3 regions of the Enteractinococcus fodinae genome follow, and region 2 is predicted to be linked to each of the others. Evidence: riboswitches for the same ligand, from Rfam matches in the RefSeq annotation. Region 2 holds a riboswitch; each other region holds the start of a gene.
What was found. A riboswitch is a leader RNA that binds a small molecule or an ion and turns the genes downstream of it on or off. The one in region 2 is predicted to bind thiamine pyrophosphate.
Positions count from the first base shown of each region.

Region 1 (9,939 bases), 1.6 Mb from region 2:
TGCCGTAACCCACGATCCAGGGCGGAAAGCGGCTCATCGAATAAAATGACCGATGGGCGAATGACCAAGCATCGCGCCAATGCAACACGTTGTGCCTGCCCACCAGATAATTCCGTTATCGCCCGGTCGGCGAGCTCAGCAATGTCGACCATTTCTAAGACCTCAGCCACGCGACGACGTCGTTGCGCAGCTGGTACGCGGGCGGCTTCAAGCCCGTAAGCGACGTTGCCGGCCACACTGCGGTGCGGAAATAATTGTGCGTCCTGGAAAACCATGGTGCAGTCGCGACGGTGCGGCGGCATGTGGTAACGGCCCTCGTCGTCGGCAATTTCCCCGGCGATCTTGACGGTGCCGGCGTGCGGGTGCTGCAGTCCGGCGATGAGCCGTAACAGGGTCGACTTGCCGGCACCCGAGGCGCCAAGCACCCCGAGAATCTCACCCTTGGCGACCGTCAGCTCAGCCCCGGCGAAGACTTGGTTGCCATTGGGATAGCCCAGGTGAATATTGATCAGTTCGATGGCGGTCATGAGGTGCTCCTGATGGTGCGTGGGCGGATGCGTTCGCCCAGGAGTAACGCGATGGCGGCGACGACACCTAAGACGACGGCGGCGGCCAGGGCCATGCCGAAGTTGTCGGCGCCGGGGCGAGACAGCAGCCGCACGATGTAAACGGGCAGGGTTTGGTAATCGGGGGAGGCCAGGAAACTCGTGGCACCGAATTCGCCCAGGGAAACCGAAAAGCTCAGGCCCGCGGCGAGTCCGACGGCGCGCAACAGATACGGGCCGTCGATGGTGCGAAAGACCCGAGCGGGGGATGCGCCTAGTACAGCCGCGGCGTGTCGTTGTCGCGGGTCGACGGCGGTCAGAATGGGGATGAGGCTGCGCACTACCAGCGGCAGCGCGACGACGGCTTGGGCCAGCGGCACGAACACCCCAGATTGTCCCAGCCCCGGATCCCATGCGTGGATCGAGACCAAGAAACCAAACCCGATCGTGACCGAGGAGACGCCCATCGGCAACATGATAAATACATCTAGCCATTGCTGTGCACGCGAGAGCAGACGACTCTTGACCCGCCGGGTCAGCACAAGCGCAATGAGGATCGAAACCACCAAACAGATCATGGTGGCATCCAGGGCGATTTTCAGGGAGTGCTCGAGCGCTTGGGCAGCCGTCGCGCCGCCGGCAAAACCGGTCCCCGGGGAAGTAACCAGCAGCCGGTAGTTGTGCAGCCCGTAACCGCCATCACCGTCGGCAAGCGAGCGCTCGACCAGGCTGAACATGGGCCACAGGATGATGACCACGACCGCAAACATCGTCACGGACAACGGCAACCAGTCGGCTCGGGTGATGTTTTGGCGATGGGGCTGTTGCAGGCGCAGGGCGGTCGTGGTGTGGTGGGCCAGCCGCTGGGTGAGCCAGACCGATGCCAGGACGAACACGACCTGCAGCGCCGAGAAGACCGCGGCGGTGCGCAGGTCCAGGAAGGTTTGGGTTTGGCGGAAGACTTCGGTTTCGAGTGTGCCCACGCCGGGCGTGCCCAGGGTGCGCACCAGCGAATACGCGGTGGAACAATACAGAAAAACCAGCCCGGCCGAGGCGCCGATGGCGGGTGTCAGTGCCGGTAGGGTGATGGTGCAAAACGCGCGAGCTCGGGAGGCGCCGAGACTGCGGGCGGCTTCGACGGTGCGCGGGTCCAACATCTGCCATAACCCACCCACCTGCCGGGCGATCAGGCTGATGTTGAAAAACACCATGGCTGCGATGACGGCCCACGTCGTCTGGTCCAGCCCTAAAAACCCCAGCGGGCCGTTGGGGCCCAGTAGGGCGCGGAAGGCCACTCCGACCACGACGGTGGGTAACACGAAGGGGACCAGGGTGATGGATCGCAGGATGGTGCGACCCGGAAAATCGGTGCGGTACAAAATATAGGCCGCGGGAATACCGAAGAGCGCCGAGCCGATGGTGCCGCCCAGGGCCATCACCAGCGTGTGACCGGCGATGTCCCAGGTGCGCCCGGTGGTCAAGACCTCACCAAATCTGCTCAGATCGAGCGCGCCGGCGTCGTCGGTGATACCGCGCAGCAGCATCGCTCCGACGGGCCAGGCGAAGAAGATGGTGAGGAAGGTGAGGATTAGCGCGACGGCGGCACCCCACCCCAGGCGGGTCATCACGAGCTATGGTTTTCGTATACTTCGGTCCAGTCGGTCAGCCACTGATCACGGTTGTCGGCGACTTCGGCTTCGTCAACGGTGATCGGGTCCTCGGCGAGTTCAGCGTAGGTGGCCCATTCCTCGGGCAGTTCAACCGAGTCATCGACGGGGTACATGTACATTTCTTCGGGCAGGGTTTCTTGGAATTCGGTGCTGAGCAGGAACTCGATGAACGCCCGGGCGCCGTCGGGGTTGGCGCCATCGGCCAACACACCGGCGTATTCGACCTGTTGGGTGCAGGTGCCCAGAATCGAGGACGTGCGGCCCTCTTCGGCCGACGGGGAGGACGAGTAGCTGAGCACCAGTGGATACTCGCCGTCACCAGCAGCCGTGAAATCCGAGTAGTAGGCATCCGACCAGCCGCCGGCGACCTTGGTGCCGTTATCCAGCAGGTCTTGCCAGTAGCGCTGCCAGTCGTCCTGATCGGCTATCGTGGCGACCAGAAATGCCAGGCCCGGTGAGGATGCGGTCGGGTCGGTCGTGACGAACAGGCCCTCGTAGTCCGGGTCGGTCAGATCGTCGAGTGTTTCGGGCGGGGTGAGGCCCTGGTCGTCGAACCACTCGTTGTCCATGTTGACACAGACTTGCCCGTGGTCGATGGGTGCCAGGTGGCCGTCGGTATCGGAGGCGACCGTGAACTCTTCGGCTGAACCCAACTGGACGTCGTGAGTGGTCAGCATGTCTTCGGCCAGCAGAGTTTCGGCCGAGTAGTTATCGATGCCGTACACCCCGTCGACGGTGGGGTTGTCCTGCTGCAGGATCAGTTGGTTCAACACCGCCCCGGCATCCCCGGGGGAGGTCGTGGTCACGCTGTACCCGGAATCTTCCTCGAAGGCCGTGACGAGTTCTTCGGGCACATTGAACGAGTCGTGGGTCATGATGGTGACCGAGGCTTGCGCATCGTCGTCCGCGTCGGGGGCCTGGTCTGCGACCGAGCAACCGGCCAGTCCGAGCACGGCGGCGACCGTCAGTGGTAACACTTTTTTCATTGGTTCCTCCTGTGTGCATAGGAGGGCACGCGGTGCGTGGAGAGTATGACGACTTCCTCCGCCAGTATGATCTGGTATCAGGTTCGAGGGTCTGCTTGCGCACTCTCAGCAGCTGGTGGCTGCTCCCCTGTCGATGCCTCTAATGTATCGCATGGGGTACCGTGCCGGGCAGTATGTCGCAGGCGGTGACGCGCTAGGCGGATTCGCGGCCCTGAGCGACGGCGGCTTGCGCTTGTCGGGTGCCGCGCACATCCACGATGGCTACCACCAGGGCGATGGATACCATGAACATGATGAGCCCGAAGGCCGCAATAAACGCCCAGTTCCACGACCACGCCGCGGCGACTCCGAATAGTGTTGAGGTGATCAGCGCGGTGCCCACCGAGGTGCCGACGCGTTGACCGGTTTGCATCACACCCCCGGCGACTCCCGAGACATGGGCGGGTACCTCGATCAGCGACAGGGTTTGGTTCGGTGACACAATAAAGCCTTGGGCCACGCCCAGCAGCGACAGTGTGAGCACGAGCCACCACACTGACCAGTCCCACAGCTGGACGCCCACCACGACGAAGATGGACGATGCCAGGGCGGTTAGGGTCACCGTCATGCCCCAGGCGACCATGGGGCGTCCAGCGTTGAGCACGTAGCGCCCGGCGATCTGCGAGGAAATCGACGTCGCGATGGCCGAAGGCACGCCAATCAGTGCGGCGCCCAAGGCTGAGACCCCGTGGCCGGTTTGCAAAAAGATCGCCACCGTGACCCACACGGAGGTCGAACCCGTAAAGAACAGTCCGATGAGCAAGGTCCCGTTGCGATAGGGCCGATTACGGAACAGGGCCATGTCGACCATGGGCGCACCGCCGCGGCGTTTATACCGGCGCTCCCACCAGACCCACCACGTAAGGATTGCCACTCCGGCCGGCAGCATGGCCCAGAAGATCCCGCCCTGATCGATTTCCAAAAACGTCCACATGACCAACAGGGTGCCCAGGGTAAAGGCTACGGTCCCGACCGGGTCCAGGTCGGGCTTGCCGCCGTGGGCCGCGGGGCCGGTGCGTTGCCAGGCTTCGGCCGGGAAGTGTCGGCGGGCAAACCAGATTGCGGCGGCAGCGATGGGGACGTTGACCAGAAAGGTCCACCGCCAGCCCCAATCGGGTCCGGCCAGGGCGATCAGCCCACCACCTAGGACCGGTCCTATGGCTACGGACACTCCCACGACCGTCCCAAACGATGCGAAAGCGCGAGCGCGGCGTGGCCCGTCGAAAAATTGTTGAATGAAGCCCACGGTTTGAGGGTTGAGTAGGCCTGAACCGAAGCCCATGACGAACCGAGCCAGGACCAGCATCAGCCCGTTGACCGCTAGCCCGGACAGGAGCGCGCCCAGCCCGAAGACGACCAGGCCGGCGACAAAGAGCCTGGCCCGGCCGAAGGTGTCACCGGCGCGCCCGGCGGCGACCAGCAGCACCCCGAAGGCCAAAGTGTAACCGGACAAGACCCACTGGATTTCACTGGTGGTCGCATCGAGGGATTCTTGCACTGAGGGCAGGATGACGTTAATCGAGGAGATGGACAGCAGCGACATGAAGACCGGGACCAGCACCACCACCAACAGGGCTCGCTGGGTTTTGGTCATCTGCTGCTTGGCCAATTACGCTCCTTTACCTGTCGTCGAGTTCAGGTTAGCGTGTTGGCCCGGTTCTCGCGTCGATTCGGGGCGGTTTGTCCCCGCTGGCTGAGCGTTATCGTTGTGAGCTGACGCGCGGCTCAGGCAGTGTGACGGCGCGCATGGAGGCACCGTGGTCGAATAGCGCCTGGGCGGTGAAGGGGATGACGCGGTGTTCGGGATACAGCGTGGCCATCAGCTTGCGTGCTTCGTCGTCGTGGGGGTCGATGAACCGCGGCATCAGGATGACGTCGTTGAGCACCAGAAAATCCAGGTAGCTCCAGTTGACCGGGCCGCGCAGATCCGAGTGGGTTTGCGGGGCTGGCATGTCGATGATTTCCAGGGGCCGCCCGTTAGCATCGTGGGCTTCGGAGAGGATCTCGCGCACGGTTTCGGTTACCGCGTGGTCGGGGTGTGTTGGGTCGGGTTGGTTGTGCAAGATGACCCGTCCCGGCGAGTGGAAAGCCACCACGTGATCGACGTAACCGCCCCACCCTTGTGGCGCAGCGCCGTGACATAAGCCCCGCGGAATCCAAATGATGTGGTCGAGCCCCACCTCGCGACGCAGTTCGCGTTCGACGGTGCGATGCGACCAGCCCGGGTTACGACGCTGGTCGGTCAGTAAGGCCTCGGACGCGATGGCCGTACCCAGGCCGTCGGTCACCCAGGAGCCACCTTCGGATACCATGACCGAAAATTGCCGTTCGGGGACGCTCTCAAAGCGGGCTAGGACTTCGGTCAGGGTGCCGGGAAGATTATCATCCAGCCCGTAGGACACCCCGGGAAGATGCCCGAAACCATTGAATGCAAAGTCGATCATTCCCAACACGCGCCGTGGACGGCGACCGCCGGTGTTGTGAGCTTCGCGCGAGACCACCAGGGTCGGGCCGGTGCGGCGCAGCGAACCGTTATGAAACGGCACCACGACGGTGCGCATCTTGGTGGATAAATACGAGTCAATGGTGTGTTGATCATCGGGATCAACCAGCAAGGTCACGGGGACAAACTGGTTGATGGTCTCTGCGAGGCGGATCCAGGCTCGTCGGGCGGAGGAGAGTTGCCACAGTGCCGCGTAATTGGCGGCACCGGCTCGTGGAAAGTTCATCCAGACTCGTCGAATTGGTTCGGTGTCGGCGGGCTTGAGCCACCGTGAACCTGGAGCCATGAGGCATACCTCCCTGTGAAGTCTTGGAAAATCCACCGCCACGCGGAGCACGAGCGCTGGGGTCATTCTACTAGGTTCTCTAAGGAAAGTCGTTCGCTTTCCCCACGGACAAGGGACGCACAACTCGGGGTTGACACGGCTTCCAACGCAACCGCCGCATCAGAGTAGAACGTGGTGGGCGACACAGCTAATGTGGTGCCTGACAGTAAAGGAACCGCATGCCCCACGAACAACTCACCGAAACGCTGGCCGAACTCACCGACCGACTTGGTGACAAAGTACTCGAGACCGGCCCCGAATTGGCCCGGTTGTCTCAGGATAGCTCACGGTATCAACCATCGCATCGTCCGCTCGCCGCCGTGTTGGCAACCACCACCGATGATGTCGCCATCGCGCTGCGCTGGGCTAACACCCACCGAGTGCCGGTGTCCGTGCGCGGCGCCGGTACCGGCCTGGCCGGTGGGGCGGTAAGCTACCCCAACGGCCTGATCATTTCTCTAGAACACTGTAACCGTATCCGCGACATTGACCCGGTGAATCGACTGGCGGTGGTGGAAGCCGGCGTCATCACCGCAGACCTTGATCGCGCGGTGCGTGAGCACGGGCTGTTTTTCCCGCCAGATCCAGCCAGTGTAGAAATTTCGACGGTCGGTGGCAATATCGCCACGAATGCCGGGGGATTGCGCTGTATCGCTCACGGGGTGACTCGAGACTCGGTCGCCGCCCTCGAAGTCGTCCTGGCCGACGGCACCATCATCAACACCGGCACCCGCACCCGAAAAAACGTCGTCGGTCTCGACCTCACGAGTCTCTTCGTCGGTTCCGAAGGCACCCTGGGCATCATCACCGCGGCCACGGTGCGACTCAAACCGATTCCGCCGGGCACTCCGCATACTTTCCGAGCCAGTTTCGATTCGATCCAGGCTGCCGGGCAGGCCGTCACCGAGATCGTCAACGGTCAAGCCCAACCGGAAGTTCTTGAGCTGCTCGATGCCCATAGCGTGGAAACCATCGAGGCGTTCTCTCCCTCAGGCTTGGACGTACCCAAGGCCGCAGTCCTCATCGGCCAGACTGTCGGAGATGATGCCGCTGAAACCGCACGCGCTATCACACAGGTGTGCACCGAACACGGGGCCGTCGAGGTCGCCATCGCCGAAAACGACGCGCTGTTAGCAGCCCGCCGCCTGGCCAATCCGGCACTGAGCGCTCGTGGGTTGCGCGTCTCGTGTGATGTTGGCGTGCCGATCGGACAACTGGTCGATGTGTTCCGTGGGATCGAGGAGATCGCGACCCAGCATGGCCGGGCGGTTTCGATCGTGGCCCACGCCGGGGACGGCAACCTGCATCCTATAGTTGAAGCCGGGGACTCCCACGACGAGTATCTCGCGGCCGAGGCCGTCATCGTCGATATTTCCAAACTGGCCGTGTCACTGGGTGGCACCATCAGTGGTGAACACGGCATCGGGGCGGTCAAACACCACGAGCTGCCCATCCAACTAGAGCAGGCTGTCCTCGATACGCAGCAGGCCATCAAACATGCGCTGGACCCGAACAACATTCTGACCCCGGCCCGAGCCATTTAGCGCAGCACACGATGATGTATGTGCTGCTCGGTGTGCTCATCGGGGTGTTGCTGCCGAACCAGTCAGCCATCAACAACCGGCTGCGGGCCTCGGTCTCCTCCCCGTGGGTCATGTCTGCGATCTCGTTTCTGGTCGGCACCAGCTGTCTGGCGGTATTGACCTGGACGACGGTGGGGACCGTGACCTTCGACCCCCGCTTATTCGCTACCGAGCCGGTCTGGCTGTGGTCCGGTGGATTACTCGGGGTCATCGGGATGACCACCACCGTCGTGTTGCTCCCCATTATCGGCGCGCTGTACTCGACCGCTCTGAATCTCACCGCCCAGGTCGTGACCACGATGATCATCGACCACTTCGGGTTCTTCGGCGTTGACATCTACCCGGCCAACGCCTGGCGACTGACCGGAGCAATCATAGTACTCGCCGCAGCCCTGCTGGCGGTTCGCGCCGGACGACCCAACCCACACCTGAACCAACCCACCCCGTCACCAATCTGGTACCTCGTCGGGCTGGCGGTTGGGGTCTGCTTTGGACTCCAAGTCGTCATTAACGGTCAATTGACGGGTGTATTGGGTTCAGCCATTCATGCCGCACTGATCTCGTTTGCAGTCGGACTGCTCGTGCTGGTTCTGCTGGTAGCCGTGACACGCTCATCCTTACGGATCCGCGTGCCAGCCGGGGAACGGAAAAACCCCTGGTGGATGTGGATCGGTGGCGCGCTGGGCGCGCTCTACGTTGCCGGCGTGGCATTTCTCGCGCCCCTTATCGGTTCTGCCCTCACCGTGGTGGTGATTCAACTGGGGTTGCTGGCCGGGTCCATGGCCGTTGACCACTTCGGACTGTTATCGGCTCCAAAGAAATCAGTCCGACCACTCCAAGTGATCGGACTGATATTCATGGGAGTGGGCGTTCTGGTGATGAACGCCCCCGAAATTTTAGCCTAGAGCGCCAGCGCCTCGTTGAGCAGCTGCTCAACCTGGTCACGGCTCAACAGACCTTTTGCAACGGCCAGGTCCGTGACTTTGGCCCCGGTCTCATTGGCTTCTACCGCCAACGCGGTCGCGGCTTTGTACCCGACGACGGGGGAGAACACGGTCGCCAAGCCAGCGGATCCTTCGACAACATCGCGCATCAATTGCGTATTGGCGGTAATTCCGGTGATGCACTTTTCGGTAAACATCGTGGATGCGTTTGCCAACAGAGCGATCGAATCGAACAGCCCGCGAGCCATGATGGGCTCAAAGGGGTTGAGTTCCAGCTGGCCGGCTTCAACAGCCATGCTGATGGCGGCGTCGTGCCCGGCAACTTGATAGGCGACCTGGTTGACGGCTTCGGCGATCACCGGGTTGACCTTGCCCGGCATAATCGACGAGCCGGCCTGGCGTGCTGGTAAATTGACCTCACCAAATCCACCGGAAGGACCCGACGAGAGCAGCCGCAGATCGTTAGCAATCTTGGACATGGTCAGCCCAACACGTTTGAGCGCACCGGATAGATCAGCAAAGATTTGGGTATCAGCGGTGGCCGCAATGAGATCCGGAGCAGACGAAATGCCGTTAATGCCGGTGATTTCACGCAACTGTTCAATGGCGCGCTCGCGGTATCCAACGTTTGCGTTGATGCCGGTGCCGATGGCAGTGCCGCCCAGGTTGAGTTCCAATAGATCAAAGCGCACCCGTTTCACACCGGTGGCTGCGCGTTCGATCATAGTGGCCCAGGCGCCGAATTCTTGGCCCAAGGTCATGGGCACAGCGATCTGCATTTGCGTGCGGCCCATTTTGACGGTCGAGCTGAATTCTTCGGCCTTGGCACGGAGCGCTTTCCGGAAGGTCTCGAGATTCGTCAGCAAGGTGCCGGTCATCTTATGCAGGGCAAGCTTCAGCGCAGAAGGATAAACATCATTGGTTGATTGACCCATATTGACGTGGTTCAACGGGTGCAACACGTCGTAGTCGCCCTTGGCATAGCCCAGGTGCTCCAGTGCGCGGTTGGCAATAACCTCATTGGCGTTCATATTGGTAGAGGTGCCAGCGCCGCCTTGGATCATGTCCAAAATAAACTGATCGTGCAGTTGGCCAGCAGTAATATCCTGAGCTGCTGCAATGATTGCATTGGCAATGGTTGCATCCAGTGCGCCGACATCGCGGTTCGCGGCGGCTGCAGCCTGCTTGATGATTGCCAGGGCTTCGATGAGCTCCGGGAACTGTTCGATGCGACTGGACGACAGTTGGAAGTTTTCTGCGGCACGAACAGTGTTGACACCGTAATACACATCGGTAGGCAATTCGACCGTGCCGATGAGATCAGATTCGGTGCGAAGTGGGGTT
Region 1 is NZ_JAVDYJ010000001.1:498,736-508,674, forward strand. Features, by position in the region: gene J2S62_RS02280 (ABC transporter ATP-binding protein) at 1-527, opposite strand, end outside; gene J2S62_RS02285 (ABC transporter permease) at 524-2,170, opposite strand; gene J2S62_RS02290 (thiamine ABC transporter substrate-binding protein) at 2,170-3,201, opposite strand; TPP riboswitch at 3,238-3,340, opposite strand; gene J2S62_RS02295 (MFS transporter) at 3,395-4,849, opposite strand; gene J2S62_RS02300 (agmatine deiminase family protein) at 4,941-6,029, opposite strand; gene J2S62_RS02305 (FAD-binding oxidoreductase) at 6,248-7,612, shown strand; gene J2S62_RS02310 (DMT family transporter) at 7,624-8,556, shown strand; gene J2S62_RS02315 (aspartate ammonia-lyase) at 8,553-9,939, opposite strand, start outside.
Region 1: another riboswitch for thiamine pyrophosphate. It lies ahead of J2S62_RS02290 (thiamine ABC transporter substrate-binding protein); the one in region 2 lies ahead of J2S62_RS09795 (NtaA/DmoA family FMN-dependent monooxygenase).

Region 2 (9,939 bases):
AACCGGTGGGTTGCTCTTGGAAGACGGTGCCCCGGCTGAGGGCAATGCGCCCGAGGAAGTCGATGCCACGCAGGTCGATGAGCCAAACCCAGACACTGCAGGTCAGATGCCCACCGACGTGCCCGGCTCAGACGTAGCTGACATCATTATTTATGCTGATGCCAACTGTGTGTACTGTGCGCAGTTTGAAAGCGAGAACGCTGGCGCACTTGATGAGCTGGCTGCAGATGGCCACACCATCGAATACCGGTTGGTCAATTACCTAGATAATCCTGGGACCGAAAACTACTCATCTCGTGCAGCAAATGCGATGGCTTGTGTGGCAGAAGAGTCGCCTGAACATACCAGCGAGTACATTCACGCGGTCTTCACCAGCTACGATACGCACCAAGGTGCCGGCCTGTCCAACGACGAACTGGTCGCTTTGGCCGGAGAAATCGGAGCTGACATCGAAGGGTGCGTCTCCGACAACACCTTCCGTCCATTTGTGAATTACACGACCGCTCATGCAGTCAAAGACGGGATCGCTGGTACCCCGTCCATTTGGGTCAATGGTGAGCACTACGAAAACACATCCGGTGGCGAATCGTTCCAATCCTGGGCTGAGTCACAACTCGACGACTAATGCCAGGGGAAATGGCGCCGCTAGGTTTTTGTTTCCTCATGGTTTGGGCTAGACTAGCGTAGGTCATAAATTGACGGCTAGACAGCCACGCCTCCTTAGCTCAGCTGGCCAGAGCACCTGTCTTGTAAACAGGGGGTCATCGGTTCGAATCCGATAGGGGGCTCCAACACCCCGGAACTTTCGTAGTAGAGTTCCGGGGTTTTGTCGTCCCAGAGGTCGTCTGGGGCGCCGACCGACAGGCGTGCAACCGCAGCGGTGATGCAGTTTATTATCGACTAACACCATGTCGAACAGCTGGGCAGCATCGGATGTTAGTCAGACTGTGCACACCCTTGGGTAGCCTAGAGAAGCACAGCCGACATTGTTTGACGAGTGAGGAACCCAATGACAAGTTCAGAACAGCGCCCAGAAGTAGCAGCGCCCATTCAGTCGGTTGATCGTGCATTGCAAATTCTGGAGTTTCTCACCGAAGAAACTGAACTGACCAGCTCCGAGATCGCGCGCCGGTTGGGTGTGCATCGGTCTACTGCCTCGCGTCTGCTGGCCACGTTAGAACATCGGAATGTCGTCGAACAGCTTGCTGATCGAGGAGCGTACCGACTGGGCATCGGGTTGCTGCGCATGGCATACCCGGTCTCTACGCGTTTCGATTTAGCACGCGATAGTCAAACGATCTGTGATGCGCTTGCCGAAGCGACCCAGGAAACTACCAATGTCGCGATCCTCGATGAAGGCTATGCCGTAACGATCACTCAAAGCGCTGGCCAACGTATGGTTGGCGTAGCGGGGCAGTATGTCGGACAGCGCGTGCCATTGCATGCCACGTCGACAGGCAAGCTCTTGCTGGCTTACGCTCCCGAAGAGGTATGGGCACAGGTCAGTGCCCAACCTCTTGTGAAATTTACCGAAGCCACCCAACTCGAGGCCAAGCATCTCGCCGAAGAGTTGGGAGTTATTCGCCAACGCGGTTGGGCGTCAGCCGTCGGAGAGTGGGAAGAGGGCATCAATGCGCTCGCAGTACCGGTCTGGGATGCAACCGGGCAACTCGTCGCCGCGGTGTCGGTAACCGCACCAGACTTTAGAATGCCGGAAGCCCAGTTCGAACCATTCCTTGCGCAAGCGCGCCAGGCTGCGCGCGATCTGGAAAGTCGGTTGGGCTTTTCTCGGGTCGACCCCACAGCTTAATAAACCTCTTTACCTGTGATGCGAGTCACGATTAGACTGTGAGTACGTGCTGCATAGTGCGAGCGTTGTAGCACATTATGCAACATCGAGGGTTGATTTTCGGCAGGCCAGAGCCGATGCCCTCCGTGCCCCACAGGGAGGAACCCCATGAACGCGAACCAACCATCAGTCGATCAATCCAACCGTGTTGTACCGATTAATCTTCGACAGTCCGGGCCCACCCCGGTCGAGATGCTCATCGATACTCGAGTCCGAAAGTCACCTTACTGGCACCTCTCGATGGAAGCCGGTTGCTGGCGAGCGTCGATATACAACCGGATGTATCATCCGCGCGGTTACGTCCGCCCCGAAGATGGCGGGGCCATGGTCGAATACGATGCGCTCGTCAACCACGTGACGCTCTGGAACGTGGCGGTAGAACGACAAATCCAGGTCAAAGGCCCCGATGCCGAAGCCTACGTGAACTTCGTAATCACCCGGGATGCCACCAAGATCCCAGTCATGCGGGCACGCTATGTCATCTTGTGCAATGAGGCGGGCGGAATCCTAAACGATCCTGTCCTGTTGCGCGTTGCCGATGATGAGTTCTGGTTCTCCATTTCTGACTCCGATCTGGAATTTTGGTTACAAGGTGTCAACGTCGGGCGCAGATTCGATGTGGACATCAAAGAAATTGATGTTGCTCCTGTGCAGATCCAAGGCCCGAAGTCGGTGGACCTGATGGTGGATCTCTTCGGTGACGTGGTCGCCCAGTTGCCTCCATACGGCTTGATGACAGGTCAGGTAGCAGGCCATGATGTGGTGGTCTCCCAGACTGGCTTCTCGGGTGAAAAGGGGTATGAAATCTACCTCTATGACGCGTCCTTGCACGCCGAGGACATGTGGAACGCCATCCTAGCGGCGGGTGAAAAACATCAGCTGTCCGTCATAGCGCCGGCGCACCACCGGCGCATTGCCGCCGGGATCCTTTCGTGGGGTCAGGACATGGATCAGGAGACCTTACCTTTCCAAGTGAACTTGGCCTACCAAGTCCCGCGCCAAAAAACTGCCGACTACATCGGCAAAGCCGCACTTGAAGCAGTTCGGGAACAGCTTGAGGTCGGGCAGCAGCCGTATACGCATCAGTTGGTCGGGATGATTATGGGTGGCGCACCGATCAACGACTACGCGCCCGACTTCTGGCTGATTTCGACTACCTCAGACGGTGAAGCCAGCGGGTATGTCACGTCCCCGTGGTATTCACCAGAGATTGGTCAGAACATCGCCATGGGATACGTACCCGTAGAACACTCGGCAATCGGCACTGAACTGTGGGTACATTTACCTGAACAGTATGCCGATATGCCGGGTAGTCCCGTTGCAGCTGAAGTGGTTGAAATGCCCTTCCGCGAATCGGTCAATCCTAACCAGCGCGAAATCCTCCGCACCAAAGGCATGGATGCTGCGATCTAGGCGATTGCCGCTGCGTGTTGCCAGGACGCAACACGCAGCGGTGCCACCAGCAGGTGGTCTACGGTAGACACCGTACCCCGGGGAGCCGTTACGGCTGAGAGTGCGCACCGCGCAGACCCGAACAACCTGATCCGGATCATGCCGGCGGAGGAAGGGCCTATGACCACACCTGCACATGACACCCAGCTGAAAGCCAAGCCTTTTACCTCGGCCATCCCGTGCGCGGCGATGATCGATCTGCCAGCCTTCCAAGCCGCCGGCGCCTGGCGTGATCCCGGGAACCGAACCGACTGGTTGCGTGCCGGTTTTTGGACGGACATCGGTCAACAGCTCGAAGCTGACGGTTACGATATGGTGTTCATCGCCGATGCGCTCGCGATGGCTGGCGGCCACGATGGCACCACGGATGCGGTGATCTCCCGAGGCGCCAAAGGCGGCATCTATCTAGACCCGGTAACCGTCATGTCGACGGTTGCGAGTGTGACCTCACAGCTGCGGTTGGGATGCACGATCTCGACCTCCTTTGTCCCGCCATATGACATCGCACGACGTCTAGCAACCTTGCATCAGCTCTCAGGTGGGCGAGCCGCCTGGAACATCGTAACCTCGGCCTACGATGCTGAAGCCCAGAATATGCAGCAGCCGGGGTTGGCGCCCAAAGAACAGCGCTACCGCACGGCCCACAAGGTGACACAAGACGTCCTCGACATCTGGCGAACCTTCCCGGACAGCAGTTTGTCCATGGACACCACAACCGGGGAGTTCGCTGACTCCTCGAGTATCCGGCCCACTCCTGACGGGGTGGGTCCGTTGACGCTACCTGGAGACGTAGACGGATACCGACCGATGCTGTTGCAGGCCGGAGCGTCACCAACAGGCCTGGATTTCGCGGCGCGCTGGGCCGATGCAACCTTCATGGTGGCCGCTACTGCTCAGCAGGCCCAGCAGATCCGCGCTGACCTGCGTACCAGAGCTGAACAGGTCGGACGCAACCCTGACGCCATTACGACGTTGATGGCTGTGCAACCAGTTGTGGCTGCGACCCAGGCCGCAGCCGAAGAGAAATTGCAGACGATCAAAGATCGCATCGACCCGCACAGTGCGTGGCAAGACCTGGCGGCAGTCTTCCGCGCCGATCCAGGGGAGTGGAACCTCCACGACGACGCTGCTGAGTTTTTACGAGCACAGCGCGGAGCCACTGGCGCCGAAGGATTCGAAAACATCGTGGCACAGGTCGTAGCTGAAGGCGCCCGCACCATCGGTGAGCTCGCGATTGCCGGTGGGGTTGCCCAGTTTAAGCCGGTGCTGGTGGGCGATCCGGCAGGTGTGGCCCAGCAGATGCTCGACCTTGTGCGGCAGGGGGCCACCGATGGGTTTATGGTGACTAGCACCATGGCACCAGCATCATTTCAGGATTTCGCACCGGTCATCCAGCTCCTCCAAGATGCCGGCGATCAGACGAGGTGAAGCATGCAGCTCGACAATGAACCCATTGAAGTCGCACCGGGCGATTTTGTGTCGTATCCGTCTGATGGGGGCCGTCCTTATGACCTGCTTGAGGTCTATCACAACACCGATGGCACCCAGGATGCGGCGTTGATCTGCTGGGTGACGTTCGATAGTTACTTACCACGCAAGCTGCGGTGGCGTAAACGTCGCAAATTCATCGAAGCTAAAGGGGCAGCCACGCTAGAACACACCGTGCGGCAGCATTTCCCCACCGGCCGTTATGTCGACACCGATGAGGGAGCACTGGTCGAATTTTTGCTCCCGCTCCCCGAAGGTGTGGAGCCCATACCAGTCCGGATAGAAGAACGACTCCTGACCGAAACGCCTGCCGCTGATTTCTACCACCAAGTGCATGCCCCGGACAGCCCGCTCAGTCGCGAACTGCGGCACCGTTTCTATTTGGCCAGTGTCGGGACCGAGTGGCAGAAGTACTTTCCTCACCGGTCCGTCTAATTCGCCCGCACCTCATTGAGGGATACAACGTTGGTCTGCGGTACTGAGCGTCCAGATGGCTGATGTGCGCCGTTACCACCTGCGACAATGTGCTCGACAAATTCCGAAATCCACGGTGGAAGTGGCTGCCAACCGGTGAAATACCGTTCTCGGTTGGAGACCTTTTCTGCGTGACTATATGTACTGCGAAGCGCCTGGGCGATTTCTTTTTCTCGAGCAGCCGGGAATAACTTCGCGCGCATTTCCCCATTACTAATAGCACGCTCAATGATCGGCAGAGTCCGCCAGTGTTTGAACGCAGAGGAGGCGGCATACGCGCCACCCCCGCCGTGCTCCCGGGCCGAGGCGTTGACGAGCCACGCGTAGAGAAAATCAAACTGACATAGAGAATTCAACAACGTGTCGGTCTTGCGCGATGTGTTGTGGAGACCAAAATCGTGCAGCACATCTGGACGCACCAACGGATACGTCCGGGCCCAAGACAACCCTTCTGAAATCATGGTGCCGTTATCATCAGCATCATCCGTGTTGGCGTCGAGTGGCACGGAAGAAAACGGGTACTGATTATGTGCTGAAGCCTCGATCTGGCCGTACCGAATCCAAGAACTGTATCGCGGATGGGCAGGGGTGCGCTGAAACGGGCGCAGCACGAGTTCCGGAATCAATTCCCAGCAACCCAACCGCACAGCCGCTGCTCCAAATAAATATGCGGCCACAATTGTGGCCGCGACTGCGCTGGGGGACTTCGCAATGGAAGTAAACGCGTCATACATCGTCCCGATGGTTTTGATGGCTAAATCATAGTCATCGGCCAGCATTGCTTCGCACCCAACCCCGACTAATCGAACCAGCGGCTTGATCTTCTCCTCGGCCACCACTATTTCTTCTCGGGTGTTCTGGAGGAAGATTTTTAGCTCGGCGCGGTTCCCCTGACGAATGTTGGCGCGAATCGCCGCCGAGACCGTGTCATCAGTCATAAACGGTTCTAGCGGCACATTGACTTTGCCGCCGCCACCGAGTGCCTCAGCAAGTTTGGACATCAGCGAGTTGACATCACTGGTCGCGGCTTCTTTGAGCTGGTGATCGTACTTGGCTAATACCGAGGGCCAGTCACGGTAGCGGATGGGCACGTTGCCGGCCCCGTCCCGGATGAAAATCTCTCCTGGCCGGAAGACGGTTTTCGTTTTCATCCGACCCTTGCCGTTCGGACTGGTGTATTGGCCAACGCGCATCATCGGCACCGGAAGACCCGAGCGAGTAGAAAAGATCGCGATGACCACCACATCGCTGCCGTTGATGCGGTGAATTTGAGAGACCACTTCGATATCGGCCTCGATATATTTGCCGATCTTGTCGCGCAGGGTGGCCCCATCGAACATCTGCGGGTTCTTAATTCGCCACGGGGTGACCGGTAAGTGCCCCTCGTCGGTGATGCCAACTAAAATGTACCCCCCGGGAGGACGATTGGCCATGGCGACCGCATCCTTGACGAAATCCAGTTCGTGGCGCCGATCGCGCAAGTCGAGTTCGACTTTGAAATCTAATTGCGTCTGTTCGCCAAGGCGTAAAAGTTCTTGAAGTTTTTCCTCGTCAGTTCTGCCGTCCCATACCACTGCCATAGGTGATCCCATTCGTGTGAACTTCTGTAGGTACACCGAGCGATCCACCGGTTGGACGCAATGAGCTCGGTAGAACCTTTCCTCCCTAACGTTAGCGCAGCAGCATGCGGAAATAACACACTTCTGTCCGGATATTTTGGTCGCTGCGCTCGCCGTCAAGGTGCTCGTTAGGTTGCGTTTACGTGCTCGAAGTTTTCACTGGGTGATTTAGTCCCAGGGTTGCTTGCATTTCACCTTCGAGCCCCCGGACGAAATATGACACGCGTCAGCCGGTGTGTTTGTCCGCCAATCTGTCGTGCTCCCCGACGGGGATGGTACCGTAAGAAGGAGCTGAGCAGGCATGATACGCCAGACTGGTTGCACCATCGGTGCCGACCAATCAGCTCCCAAACCCCGTGGACTTCTCGGGTCCAACCGACGCTAGATGCCAGCATTACGACGAGTGAAAATGTCCGGGCTTGACCCGAATCGGTGCAGTTTTGTGCGTTCGAAAAAGTGTGGGATTCTAATACTGTATTTGCGGTGGTTGACCCCACGAGACGAGCCAGCGCGTCGTGGGGTGAGGTGTATCCCGGGGAGCCGCACCCGGGATTTTTAGTGGAAGGGAGGGCAACGGTGGCCAACGAAGAACGTGATGATCTCACAACGGCACAAGACCTCGAAGCTCCTGACGATCAGGTCGCCCCAGAGGTGGTTGAGCCTCCTGCAGAAGTTGGGATCATCCCGGTGATTCGCCCTGCCGTGACGTTGCCGAACCCAAATGCTGAAGCCCCGCAGATGGCACCGCATGTCACCGAACCGGATGCCGCCCCGCAAGACCCGGTGCCCACGTCCGTGTTAGCCACTGACGATGAGACCCAACCGGTAGAACCGCTTCGTGAGCCGCCCAAGCTGGATGAAGAAGTCGCCTACGTCCAAGAGGATCCCGGCCCGTCCACGCGTAGATTCCCGGCCCTGACCACGTGGCGTCAAGCATTTCAGAGTCTGGGAGAAAAACAGCGCGACACCAATGTTGCCGCCGACGGCGCCCGGGCCAGTTATACCGAAGAGTATCCACCGGTTACCGAACCCTTGCCCACCCAGGCGATCCGACTAGCCAATAGGCTGCAGGATTCGCCGTACCAACTCACCGGCGCACGGTATAAAGCGGTAGCCGAGGCCAAAGACGCCCACAACACGATGCTCCTGGCGCTGAAACTGGGCGAAACCATGTTCCGGTTCGGAGCTGGGGCACTTGAGGTCGAAACCTCGATCATTGTCGTGACCCAGGCCTACGGTGTTTTCGACGCCGAAGTCGATATCACCAACCAGTCGATCTCCTTGAACTTCGCACCACCCGGGGAACCCCCGGCCACCTACCAGCGCGTGGTGCGCAGCTGGGAATCTGACTTTGCTGGGTTAGCAGACTTACACGAACTGGTCACTGAGATTGCCTCTGGTGAAGTAGAACGCGATGATGCCCACGCGCGTCTGGCGGCGATTCGACATCGGAAGAAAACCTTTCCCAACTGGGTGGCGTTTTTGGCTAACGGTGTCTGGGCCTCGGCCTTCGTAATTTTCATTGGCGGATCGTGGTTCTCGGCGCTGTTGACGCTGGGTGCCTCGGCGCTGAGCATGGCCACGGTCTATGTGATGGGCCGGTGGAGGGCCCCAGATGTTTTTGCGACCATGGCCGGTGGGTTTATGGCAGTCGTGTTGGCCTATGGCCTGTATTGGTTGGAGATCTTTCGAGACCCAGCCCTCATGATCGCCGCGTCCCTCATCCTTTTGGTGCCATCGTTACGCATCGTCTCAGCCGTTCAAGACGGTATTAATGGCTTCCCGGTGACCTCGGCCGGCCGTATCGTGTCGTCGCTGTTGGTGTACGTGGGCCTGGTAGCAGGGATCGCGTTGGGCATCGTGGCCGTTTCGATGGTGGGCGCCCCGGCCATCGATATCACCACGATGAATACCATTAGTTATGACCACTGGGTGCTTGCGATCGTGGTGGCCGTGGCAGCCATGGGCATGTCCATTGCCAGTCAAACCCGGTTGCGGCTGATCATCCCGACGGGGGCGGTCTCGACGGTGGGCTACCTGTTCTACGCAGGGGCGATCGATCTGGGCTTAGGTCCCAGCATTGCACCAGCGGGCGCTGCCGTGGCGGTAGGGTTTTTTGCTCGCATCGTCGCGCTAAGCCTCAGGGCACCCCAGCTGGTTGTTGCGGTCCCGGCCGTGTTGTTCCTGCTACCGGGGCTCATGATCTTCCGCGCGATGTATGAAATTGGTTCCAATGTCGACATGATGTCCGGGGGAGTTCTCGAACTGCTGCAAGCCACCGTAATCATTTTGGCCACCGCCACCGGTCTGGTGCTAGGGGATGCCTTGGCACGGCCGCTCACCTCGGGTCTAAAATCCAATGAACGACGTCGGGCCGAGCAACGCTAGAACAATCCCTGTTGATCAGCTTGCTGGGATGTCGGCTGTGTCCGCCAGTCAATCGGGGCCACATCATGCTGGCTTAAGAACTCGTTGGTTTGAGAAAACGGGCGAGAACCAAAAAAGCCCCGGCGAGCCGACAGTGGCGATGGGTGGGCTGCTTCCAACACCAGCGTGGAGGGGGCGGTAAACCAGGGGGCCAAATTACGAGCCTGACGACCCCACAAGATCGCCACCAAAGGCTGCTCGCGCTGAGCTAACGCTGCAATGACGGTCTCGGTGATTTTCTCCCACCCAATATTGCGGTGGGAACCAGCCTCGTGGGCTGTCACGGTCAGCACTCGGTTCAACAACATCACACCCTGGGCTTCCCATGCTGACAGATCACCAGACTCCGCCGGTTCGATGCCGAGATCATCGTGTAATTCCTGAAAGATATTGACCAGCGATCGCGCAATCGGCCGCACATGTGGATGCAGGGCAAAGCTCAGCCCCACCGCATGACCGGGAGTCGGGTAGGGGTCTTGCCCGACGATGAGCACCTTGACGGCGTCCAAGGGCATCCGAAAGGCCCGCAAGACGTTTTCCGGTTGCGGTTCAATGTGCTCACCGGCCTCTCGGCGAGAACGGATATGTTCGGTGAGTGCAGTCAGCTCTTCGACCACAGGGGCCAACACT
Region 2 is NZ_JAVDYJ010000001.1:2,098,309-2,108,247, reverse strand. Features, by position in the region: gene J2S62_RS09815 (DsbA family protein) at 1-625, shown strand, start outside; tRNA gene J2S62_RS09810 (tRNA-Thr) at 715-791, shown strand; gene J2S62_RS09805 (IclR family transcriptional regulator) at 1,010-1,810, shown strand; gene J2S62_RS09800 (glycine cleavage T C-terminal barrel domain-containing protein) at 1,958-3,262, shown strand; TPP riboswitch at 3,331-3,432, shown strand; gene J2S62_RS09795 (NtaA/DmoA family FMN-dependent monooxygenase) at 3,422-4,729, shown strand; gene J2S62_RS09790 (hypothetical protein) at 4,733-5,224, shown strand; gene J2S62_RS09785 (AlbA family DNA-binding domain-containing protein) at 5,221-6,843, opposite strand; gene J2S62_RS09780 (threonine/serine exporter family protein) at 7,459-9,270, shown strand; gene J2S62_RS09775 (uracil-DNA glycosylase) at 9,267-9,939, opposite strand, start outside.

Region 3 (9,939 bases), 350 kb from region 2:
CCGTGAGTTCTTGAACGGCTTGTTCCGTTTGCTTGTCGAGTGGCAGACCGAAGCGCAGTTCATCGTGGACCGAGTGGGTGAGGAATTGGTGCTCGGGGTTTTGGAAGACCATCACCGGTTGCCGCCCGGAAAGATCTCCTTCGGGTTGGATCAGCCCGGCTAATGCCATCAGCAGGGTGGTTTTGCCGGTACCGTTATCCCCCATCACCGCGATGCGCTCACCCGGGTAAATGTCGAGGTCAATGTCGGTGACGACCGGGTTGGCCTGCGGTACTGGTCGGACCGTGAGACTCTGGGCTGAAAGTAAAGGTTCCGAGCCGGTTGATGCTGGCGTGTGGAAGGCCGGTAGTTCTACACCTGGTGTCCAGACCCCGTTGGCTTCCAGCGCTGCGGCGTGTTCGGATAGGACTTCATTGGTCGGCCCGTCTGCCTTGAGTTTGCCCTGGTCGATGACCACGGTGCGTGCTGGCAGCCCCGGCCCGTCGGCGAGTTCATCGAGCCGATGTTCGACCAAGATTAGTGCGCCGGTATCACCGGTGAGTTCGGTCAGGATGTGCATGACCGAGGCGACCCCGGCCCCATCCAACATCGATGTTGGTTCGTCAGCTAGCACGATGTTGGGTCGGGCCGCGAGCGCTGCGACCGTGGCGATGCGTTGGACCCACCCACCGGATAGTGTTTGGGTGCGCTGATTGATCAGGTGTTTGGCATCCACCGAGGCCAGGAGTTGTTGGACTCGGTCGCCGATCTCGGCCGGGTCAACACCGTGATTTTCTAAGGTCAGTGCGATTTCGTCTTCGACCAGCGGCAGCGTGAGGCTAGCGTGCGGGTCCTGGGGCACGTTGCCGACCTTGGCACTGAGTTGGGCCACCGTGTTGGTGATAACTGGTTCACCGGCGACATTGCACTCCCCGCTGATCTCCAGCGGTACCGAATGCGGCACGACCCCGCGGATCGCATCCAGCATTGTGGACTTGCCTGCACCCGAGGCACCCAACAACAGCACTTGTTCGCCGGGGTGCACGGTGAGGTTGATGTCCTCGAGCAGCACCCGCTGGCTGCGTGGGTCCACGGCGGTGAACCCACGCAGCTCAACGAGTGGTTGGCCTTGCGTCATCGTTGCCTTCCGATGGCGTAGTTGTCGACGACTCCGGTCTTCTTAATAGCTTTCACTAGCACCCATGCCAGCAACCCACCGAGGATAATCCCCGAGGAGCAGTGGATGATTAGACGCAGGCCGAAGATCTCCTGGCCGAACCAACCGAAGCGGATGGCAGACGACCAGAACACGAAGAATGCGCCCAGGAACCCACTGATCGCAAAGCGGGTGATACCGAAGTGCCTATACCGGCCAATGGCAAACGGTAGTTCTGAGCCCAGACCTTGGAGGAAGGCCGACAGCAACAGAACTGGTCCGACCGGGGAGCCCAGGAACACGAACTCCATGGTCGCCGCCAGAATTTCGGCCAAGATCCCAGAGCCGGCTTTGCGGGTGATGGCCACCGCCAGCGGGGCAACGAGGAGCCAGCCGCCTTGGAAGAAGTGTTGGGCGAGGTCACCTGCCGGGCCCATGGCGATAGCCAGTGCGTTCCAGGCTTGGACCAGCGCCCAGTAGACGAACCCGAAGACAACACCCAGGACCACCACGAGTACGAGGTCTTTGAGTTGCCACCGAAACGGGCTGTCGTAGGGGTTGCGGTACTCGCGTTTGCCTTGGGAGGATACAGCGTTGCTCATGTTTACTCACCGTTCCGCTGGGCCGAGGGCGAGTCCACCGAAATCGAGATGTGCGAGACGACGTGTGGGACTTCTTGGCCGATCTGGGCCCACGCGTCCACGATGGTTTTTAGCACGTCGGCGAGGTCGCCGCGCAGGATGGTGGCAAAGTGCTCGCTGGTGACTTCCACACCGCTGGCTTTGGCCTGATCAATCGCTGCATAGATCGGTGTCATGTGCGGCACGTTGCCGTCTGCCAGGGGGTACAGTGACCATGCTGCGGCGACTTCGAGTTCGCTTTTTGCCAGGTGTACGGGCTTCTCGGCCGGAATCTCACCGGGTACGAGCTCACAGGTAGCTTCACCTGGGCAGCCGCGCGACAGCAGAATGTGGCTGGTCAGGTGCTGTCGATTGGATTCTTCGGCAGCAGCACGGATCAGGGTCGAGGCATACGCAGCTAATTGCTGTGCTGACTCACCCGAGTTGACGCCCACGTAGGTTGAGACTTCGCCCGTGGAGACTTCTAGACCGGAGTCTGGCTCGTCGACTTTTAGGACGTCGTGGGTGTATTTGATGGCATCCAAAATGATGCGTTCGAAATCATCTGCGTGGGGATGGACGCTAATGCGCATCCCAATACCAATTTGATCTGGTGATAGTGTCTGACCACTCACGGTGGTCTCCCTTCCGACCACCGGGCTCTCATAAACATAAGAGCTAGGAACCTCTACCTACGCCAGCATTATCTGGATCAGGTGAACGGGTCTGCGGCATCTCCGCACTCTCAGCACCAGTTTCAGTGCACCCCGGGGTCTCTGTTCGACACCACCTTAGTCCGAACGGTCGGTATTGCAAAAAGCTTTGAGTTTTCAGCGCAATATCGACGACTCCAGCGCCGCGTGCCGTCTTTCCTGGCGAATGATTCAGCCGGTGTAAACAGTGTGATCCCACTGCTCTTGGTCGGGCGAAGAGGTGGCGAAGCGCAACCGGTACGGCTCTGGAGCGTTGAACTCCTCGCGAAGAATATCGACCAGGTCGTCTCCAGTGAGCCAGGTGCGTTTGATCCGTTGCGCTCGAAGTTCGCCGAAACCTAAATGCGGCATCTCGTCGGAGTCGATGAGCTCTTGCAGCGTCATATTGTCCCGCATCGTCCCAATGCGCAACGCACTGACTGGCAGGCCGGATGAGTCGCTGGCATACCGACCGAGTGCTTCCATATAAGCTTTCGCTGCACCATAGAGTCCGTCCGGCCGCGGTGGATCCCACGGTTTGACGTGACCGTCACCTTCCCCTGCCAGCCATTCTCGTTCGGGCCATCCGGAAGCGTGATTGCTCGATGCCAGCACGACTCGTCGCGTGCCGTGCGCGATCGCGGAGGCCAGGATCCGGTTGGTTGCATCCATCTCCGTGGCGTATAGACCGTCTTTGCCATCGGGTGCCCCGGTCGCCAGGTGCAATACATAGTCAGCATCTCGCACCAGGCGATCGACTAGTTCTTCGTCGTCCAGGCCGGCCTGATGGGTTTCAGTAAAAGCATCGTTGTCGATACCAGCAATGTCGACACCCACCAACTGATAGGTCTCAGATAGCTGGCGGGTAATCAAATTCGCCACGGTCCCGGCAGCCCCCGTAATCAGAAGTCGGTTGCCAGCTGGTCGAGGGTTCCAGCGAGATGGCTCGGGCGGTGCTTGAATCGGCAGGTCCATGATTTTCCCTATTCTTCTAGCGTCCGGGGCATTACCGTTTAAAAGCTAGCCGACCAGATCGTACTGGGTTGGGTCAAGAAGTTTATTCATCTTCGCATTTGGACTGTGATGAGGGCTACACAGGCTGCTGCCCTATTGCTACTCTTTGACCAGGAGGCGCATATGGGAGCCCATGGTCTTGACAAGGAAAACCATCTCGACACTACGCCCAATCCACGACGGGTTCAGCAGGTCGAGATGACTGCAGACCTGCGGCGAAGTCTGCTCGCGGACCACGGGGCAGTGTCTTATAAGGCGTTTGCACAGTTGTGTGGTTCTCGGACGAGTGCGGTTCGAGCGTGGGTTGCTCGGGTCAGCGGGCGGGGATGCCTTTTCACGGTGGAGGATAATGGTCGCATTCTCATTCCGAGAGTGCAGCTCGATACCAACGGCAACCTGAATGAAGATGTCGCAGCACTGGTCCAGCCCCTATTTCAAGCCGGCTTGGACAGCTGGTCTCTGTGGGCCTGGCTGACAAGCCCCACTGGTCGCCTCAACGGCGAAATACCTGCCGAGGTCGCCAAAGAAGATCCGGCTCGCGCCCGTAAGGCGGCTGAACTCTATGCGGCTGACATTGAGCGCTCCCGTGACACCGCAGCGCCGGTGTTGCAGCCCTAGAATAAGAGCGGCAGTTCGTTCTGTGAAGCTCATTGCGCGGCAGAATAGCGCGCTTAGCCGGTAATGAATAAGAATGCGGCCCCGGAAACTGAATACCGGGGCCGCATACTCTCATCACTCACACCTTGAAGAGGTAGTACCTACTCTAAAGATAGTTCCTGTTGGGGAGCTTGAACTTTTGTCTATATTCCGTCAGAACTGTCTAGGAAACCCCTGAACGCGCTCCCCGCTGCCATGAAATCCTCGCGAAGTCGGCCTTCACAACATGTACGCTGCCACCGTCACATCGCACCATAGACAGGATCAAACCATGCTTCGCACCGCGACGACTGTCGCAGCACTGACCCTCTTGACCGTTACCGGTTGCACAGCCAATCCGGGAGAAGCTAGCAGCGCTTCGAGCCCGGAAGCCACCGAAGCTACTCCAGCACCTCAAGATTCCGAGCAATCCGAGCCGACTTTTGCTGAGACGGACATGCCGTATACAGACGTGGAGATTGACGGTCCGTTCGCTGCCGAAGCTCTTGATCATCTGCTCACCACATTGACCACGGTTTATCACGACAACGTAGGCAACGGAAACTATACCGAGGATTGCGACGTCCCATTCGAAACGTTGGAAGACTATCAAAATCTGCAGTCCGAGCAACCCTGTGGGGTACTTGGCCTCGCTTGAGTCACCACGGGATGGCGAGCTCATTGTCACGCTGATGCCCGAGGCCTGGGGCTGCGGAGAATATGATCCCGACCGGGTGTACACCGTGCCCTATCTGGCGGGGAATCTGCACTCGTATATTGGTAGACACCTTGACGGTCTCTTCGAAGTGACCACCAAGACGCCGGATGGGGAACACCAGGCGACTCAAGGTCTCGTCCCCGCCCCTGACGATGCGGATGCCCCGCAGACGGAGGCCGAACTTGCAGCTTGGGCTGATGTCCGTTTTCAGGACTGGATTCGCTCCATGAACCTTACTTACCAAGGCATGTGCGGTGGCGTCGAGTCAGTGGCAGACTACCGCGAAGCGTACCCGATGATCCGCACGGCTACATCACCAGCGTGGAATCCCCTGCTTATGGCGAGCTTGTCGTCCATATCGAAGATGGCCCTTGGCAAGGCGGCCAATACGAGCCCGCCGCCGAGTTCGTCTCGAGCAACATGGTCTCAAGAATTGGGGCGTACTCAAATGAAGTCGCGACCCTGACCGTTATTACTGAGGATGGTCAGACCGACACCGTCAACTACGATCCACATGGTGGCACTTACTATTACTAGCCCCCAAGCATCGCACGGCGTCGTTGGCTAGTTCTTCAGCGCCTGCGACCATTTGACCGCGGCGCCCATCTTCAGCACCGAACGCTCGTAGATTGCCGAGGCTAATTGAATACACAGCAATGCTGTGACCACTAGGATGCCCAGCGACACGAAGTTCTCCCACGGTGCCGCGCTGTCGAGGTAGACCCGCAGGGGCACGGCAACCGGTGCGGAGAACGGGATATAGCTCATCACGGCCAGGACGGTCTCATTGTTGGAGAACATGATAATCAAGAAGTACGGGATCATAATCAGCATCATGATCGGGCTGGAGGCCGCCGAAAGGTCTTCTTGGCGAGAGACCAGTGAGGCTGCGGCTCCGTAGAGGGCGGCCAGGGCAACGAAGGCGAAGATGAATAGCACCACGAACCAGAGGATGGGTGCGCCCAATCCGTCGAGGTTCAGTTCGTCGCCATTGATCGCAATGCCTAATAGTCCGGCTGCGGCATAAAGCGCGACCTGGGTGAATGCCAGTAGCGAGCAGCCGAGCACTTTACCGGCCAAAATCGCGCGCGCCGGCACGGTGGCCAACAGGATTTCGACGATGCGGGATTGTTTTTCTTCAACCACCGACTGGGCGATCGTCAGTCCGAAGGTTAGGGCGGAGAAGAAGAACACCAGTCCGAAGCCCAGGCCTATGAAGTAGACCAGCATGGGGTCCGGGGCGTCGGCGTCGAGTAATTGAACGTCTGGCATGACTGACAGCATGCTCATCACCCCCGTCGGGGCGTCTCGTTCGGCGATGATCAGCAGCCCGGTGGGGTTATCGGCGCTTGGCACGACCGCATAGTCGACTTCACCGTCGGCGACGGCCTCACGTGCCGCTGCGGCGTCACCCACGACTTCTGGGACATACCCTTCGCCCAGGGAGGAGATGACCGGCCGGGTTTGGTCGGTCACGGCCACATGATCGGTTGAGGACAGCATGTCGGTGACCCTTGGTCCCAGGACCGCGCCGATCAGGATGAAGGCCAACACGATCAACGTCGGGACAACGAAGCTTTTGGAGGTCAGCCGGGTGGTGATCTCGCGTTTGGCAATGACCCACACTGCGGTGGTGAACGGGGTGCGTTGCAGCGTTTGGGTGCTCATCGGATGGTCTCCTTGAAGATCTCGTGCAGCGACTGGCTGACTTTGCCGAAGTGTTCGATGGTGCCCCGCTGACTGGCCTCGTTCAGAATCCTGTTGGCGGTTGTGGCGTCGTCGGCAAGAAAACGGACCGTGCCGGGTTCGTGGTGGACGATGGGCACCCCGGTGTCGTTGATCCAGGCGGTGTCGGCGGTGGTGCGCAGTTCCCATTCGGGTTGGGCGGTCGCGTGGAGGATTTCGTCGCGAGTGCCGGCTGCGCGGACCTGCCCGTCTGCGATGATGACCAGCTCATCGCACAGCCGTTCGACCAGGTCGAGTTGGTGTGAGGAAAACAGTACGGGTGCACCGGCGGATGCAGCATCGCGCAAGACTTCGACGGTGGTCTCCACGGCCAGGGGGTCCAGTCCGGAGAAAGGTTCGTCGAGGATGAGGGCGACCGGGTCGTGAACCATGGCGGCTGCGATTTGAGCGCGCTGCTGGTTGCCCAGCGAGAGTTCTTCGAGTTTGTCGTTGGCTCGGGCATCGAGGTTGAGGCGTTCGAGCAGTTCCATGCCGCGGCGTTTGGCGTGTGCGGCAGACTTACCGTGCAACTGGGCCAGGTAGACCAGCTGGTCGAGGACTTTCATTTTCGGATACAGGCCGCGTTCTTCTGGCATGTAGCCGATGTGAGCCCGGTAGCCGGCGGTGATCGGCTCGTCGTCGACCGTGATGGTTCCGGAGTCTTGGTTCAGCACACCGATGATAATGCGCATCGCGGTGGTTTTACCCGCGCCGTTGCCGCCAACGAACCCGGTCATGATCCCGGGTTTAATGGCAAAACTCATGTCGGTCAGCACCTGGTGGTCGCCAAAGGATTTGGTTACGTTGTCGAGTCTGATCACAATGGCCATCGTACATGCAGGGCGAAGTCAGCCAGGCAGTTACGGCGAGGTCTGGGCGGCTCGTCGGCATTATCCTCTATAAATCAGAGGTAGCAGCCAGCACTCGCTCCTCGAACTCGTCGAGGCTTATAACATCGGCTTCGTCAGGGCGTTCTGGTGCTTCAGTCTCTCCCCAGTCTTTGAAATGCATCTCCAGTAGGGGGTATGACAATGACACGAGCCTTGGTGTCTCGTGGTTGCTTTCGATCACCAACTCTTGATCCATGTACTCTCCTGGATAGACCCAGACCTCCTTATCATTTCGTATTTCGGCCGTGCCTTGATCTGTGAGGTGGTCACGAGTTATGGCGTGGTCCGGCGAATCCTCCCCGTACCACATGCGATGGAGTCCATAGAATTCATCGCCGACGTTAAACGCGCCCTCCGAATAGAAGTCTTGAATCTCGGGGCTGGGCTCCACCCACACGTCCATCAGGTCGTCCGGGACCGATGTCCGATCGAGTTCGGCGAAGCTATCCAGACCAATTTCCCCTCCTTCAAACATGCTGAGCACAGCACCGCCGGTCAGGTACATGACGTCGTCCGGAAAGACTCGTGCCAATTCATGGCCATCTCGGTGCAGAGAGGAACCAGAGCCGTCGAGCATCCCACGATTCTCAAACGGTGCGTCACTCTCTCCATAGATGTCGTCAAATCTCAGGGAGGCTGTTGGGTCACTGATAGCGAAGAGGGCCATATCTCTCTCAATCGTGACCGACCCTGCCGCTGCCATGCTCCCCCATATGTCGTTCTCGATCTCTGAGAAAGCGGGTGGAGTATCAGCATCAGCTCGACCTGCCTCTCCACCGCAGCTGGTCAGACCAACGATCGCTGCTGCAGCAATGAGGGCGAAAAACTTCCTTGGCAACATGGCGTTCTCCACTTCATCTCGAATGCCGAGTGGAGGTAGGACCCAGTGACCAGTCGTTTCGCTCCGCTTGTGCAAAGAGTGATATGAGTAATAATGTGATTCAAAAATTACCACGGAAATGACAAATGTCTAGACAGTAACCAAAAGTCGTTATGACCGAGGTCTGACAGGTTGCGCTCGCCTAACCCTGCAGGTTGCCGGGTTCGACCCGTGGTGGGCGCGGGGCGTTGAGCTTGAAGTACACCCCAACCACACGAATCAGCCAGCACACCGATGCCCCAAGAATCGCTGCGGCCACACCATTGAGCTCTAGCTCAAGGGCTGCCACGGTGAGCGCGGCACCGACAAAGGCCGGGATCGCATAGAGTCCTTCACTCAGGACCGAAGGCACCCGAAGGATCAGGACATCTCGGATAGTACCGCCACCTACGGCCGTGACGGTTCCTAAGATCATGGATTGAACGGGTCCGAAGCCGAAGTTCATCGCCTTGATCGCCCCGGCGACCGCGAACACACTCAGCCCGATCGCATCAAGAATCTCTATCGGAATAGCCATCCGGTGCAGGACCCACGAGAACGCAAACGCGATGAATGCACCGGCTGCGGCTACGGCCAGATACCGCCAGTCCTGGAACGTTGCCGGTTGGACATTGAGCATCATGTCGCGCAGAATGCCGCCGCCCATCGCGGTGATCATGCCCAAGGTAATGACCCCGACAAGGTCGACGCGTGCGGCCCGAACCGCGGTCAGTCCCCCGTTAAGCGCAAATGCGAAGGTACCCATCAGATCAAGAATGAGTGTAAACGTCTCAGCTTCCATCAACGATCTCCTCGCAGGATAGGCACCAGGCTATTGTTCCTGGCCCTCCTCCAGATGGCAAGATGCTACTCGAGGCATTACATGGCAGCCGAGATCGCTTTGGCAGCAGCAGTCACACCGTGGATAAGTTTGTCGAAGTCGGCGAACTGACTGGGCACCACGACCGACAACGCGGCAACCAGCTGTCTGCGCGCGGTTCGCACCGGAGCGGCCACCGCTGCCACCCCAAGCTGCGTTTCGTCTCGCATGACCGCATATCCTTGCCGCTGGATCCGGGCAAGATCTGCGCGTTGTAGTTGCGGGTCGGTGACCGTGTGCGGGGTGAGCTGTGCCAGTGGGCGGGCGAAGCATTCGGTAATGACAGCTTCGGATGCATATGCCAGCAGGACCTTGCCGGTGGCCGAAGCGTGCAGCGGCAGCCGGTTGCGTAGGTTAATCGACAAGCCGATGGCATTGGTGGCCGATAAGCGTTCCACGATCACGGCCTCATGTCCTTCCCGGACCGCCAATTGGACGTGTTGGCCAAGTGCCTGATTCAGCACCGTCATAAAGGGCATCGCGGCATCACGCAGCGACAGCACGCGCTGCGACATGGAACCGAGTTCCCACAATCGTAACCCCGGGGTAAAGCTGCCGTCGTCGGTTCTTTCGAGGAGCCCGTGGTCCACCATCTCCGTCAGCAGTCGTCTGGTGGTGCTGTGGGCCAGTTGCGCGCGGCGGGTGATTTCAGCTTGGGTCAGCACGGGATCCGCAGCGGAAAACGCTCCGAGGATATCTGAGGCTTTCGCCAACATGCTGCGGGAAGACACAGCTTCACTCTAGACGCTGCGACACGCGGCGCTCAGCGG
Region 3 is NZ_JAVDYJ010000001.1:2,450,708-2,460,646, forward strand. Features, by position in the region: gene J2S62_RS11385 (ABC transporter ATP-binding protein) at 1-1,117, opposite strand, end outside; gene J2S62_RS11390 (ECF transporter S component) at 1,114-1,737, opposite strand; gene J2S62_RS11395 (YkoF family thiamine/hydroxymethylpyrimidine-binding protein) at 1,740-2,390, opposite strand; TPP riboswitch at 2,427-2,535, opposite strand; gene J2S62_RS11400 (NAD-dependent epimerase/dehydratase family protein) at 2,640-3,422, opposite strand; gene J2S62_RS11405 (hypothetical protein) at 3,528-4,079, shown strand; gene J2S62_RS11410 (hypothetical protein) at 4,390-4,755, shown strand; gene J2S62_RS11415 (hypothetical protein) at 5,065-5,352, shown strand; gene J2S62_RS11420 (ABC transporter permease) at 5,380-6,483, opposite strand; gene J2S62_RS11425 (ABC transporter ATP-binding protein) at 6,480-7,361, opposite strand; gene J2S62_RS11430 (hypothetical protein) at 7,438-8,385, opposite strand; gene J2S62_RS11435 (trimeric intracellular cation channel family protein) at 8,453-9,091, opposite strand; gene J2S62_RS11440 (IclR family transcriptional regulator) at 9,169-9,900, opposite strand.
Region 3: another riboswitch for thiamine pyrophosphate. It lies ahead of J2S62_RS11395 (YkoF family thiamine/hydroxymethylpyrimidine-binding protein); the one in region 2 lies ahead of J2S62_RS09795 (NtaA/DmoA family FMN-dependent monooxygenase).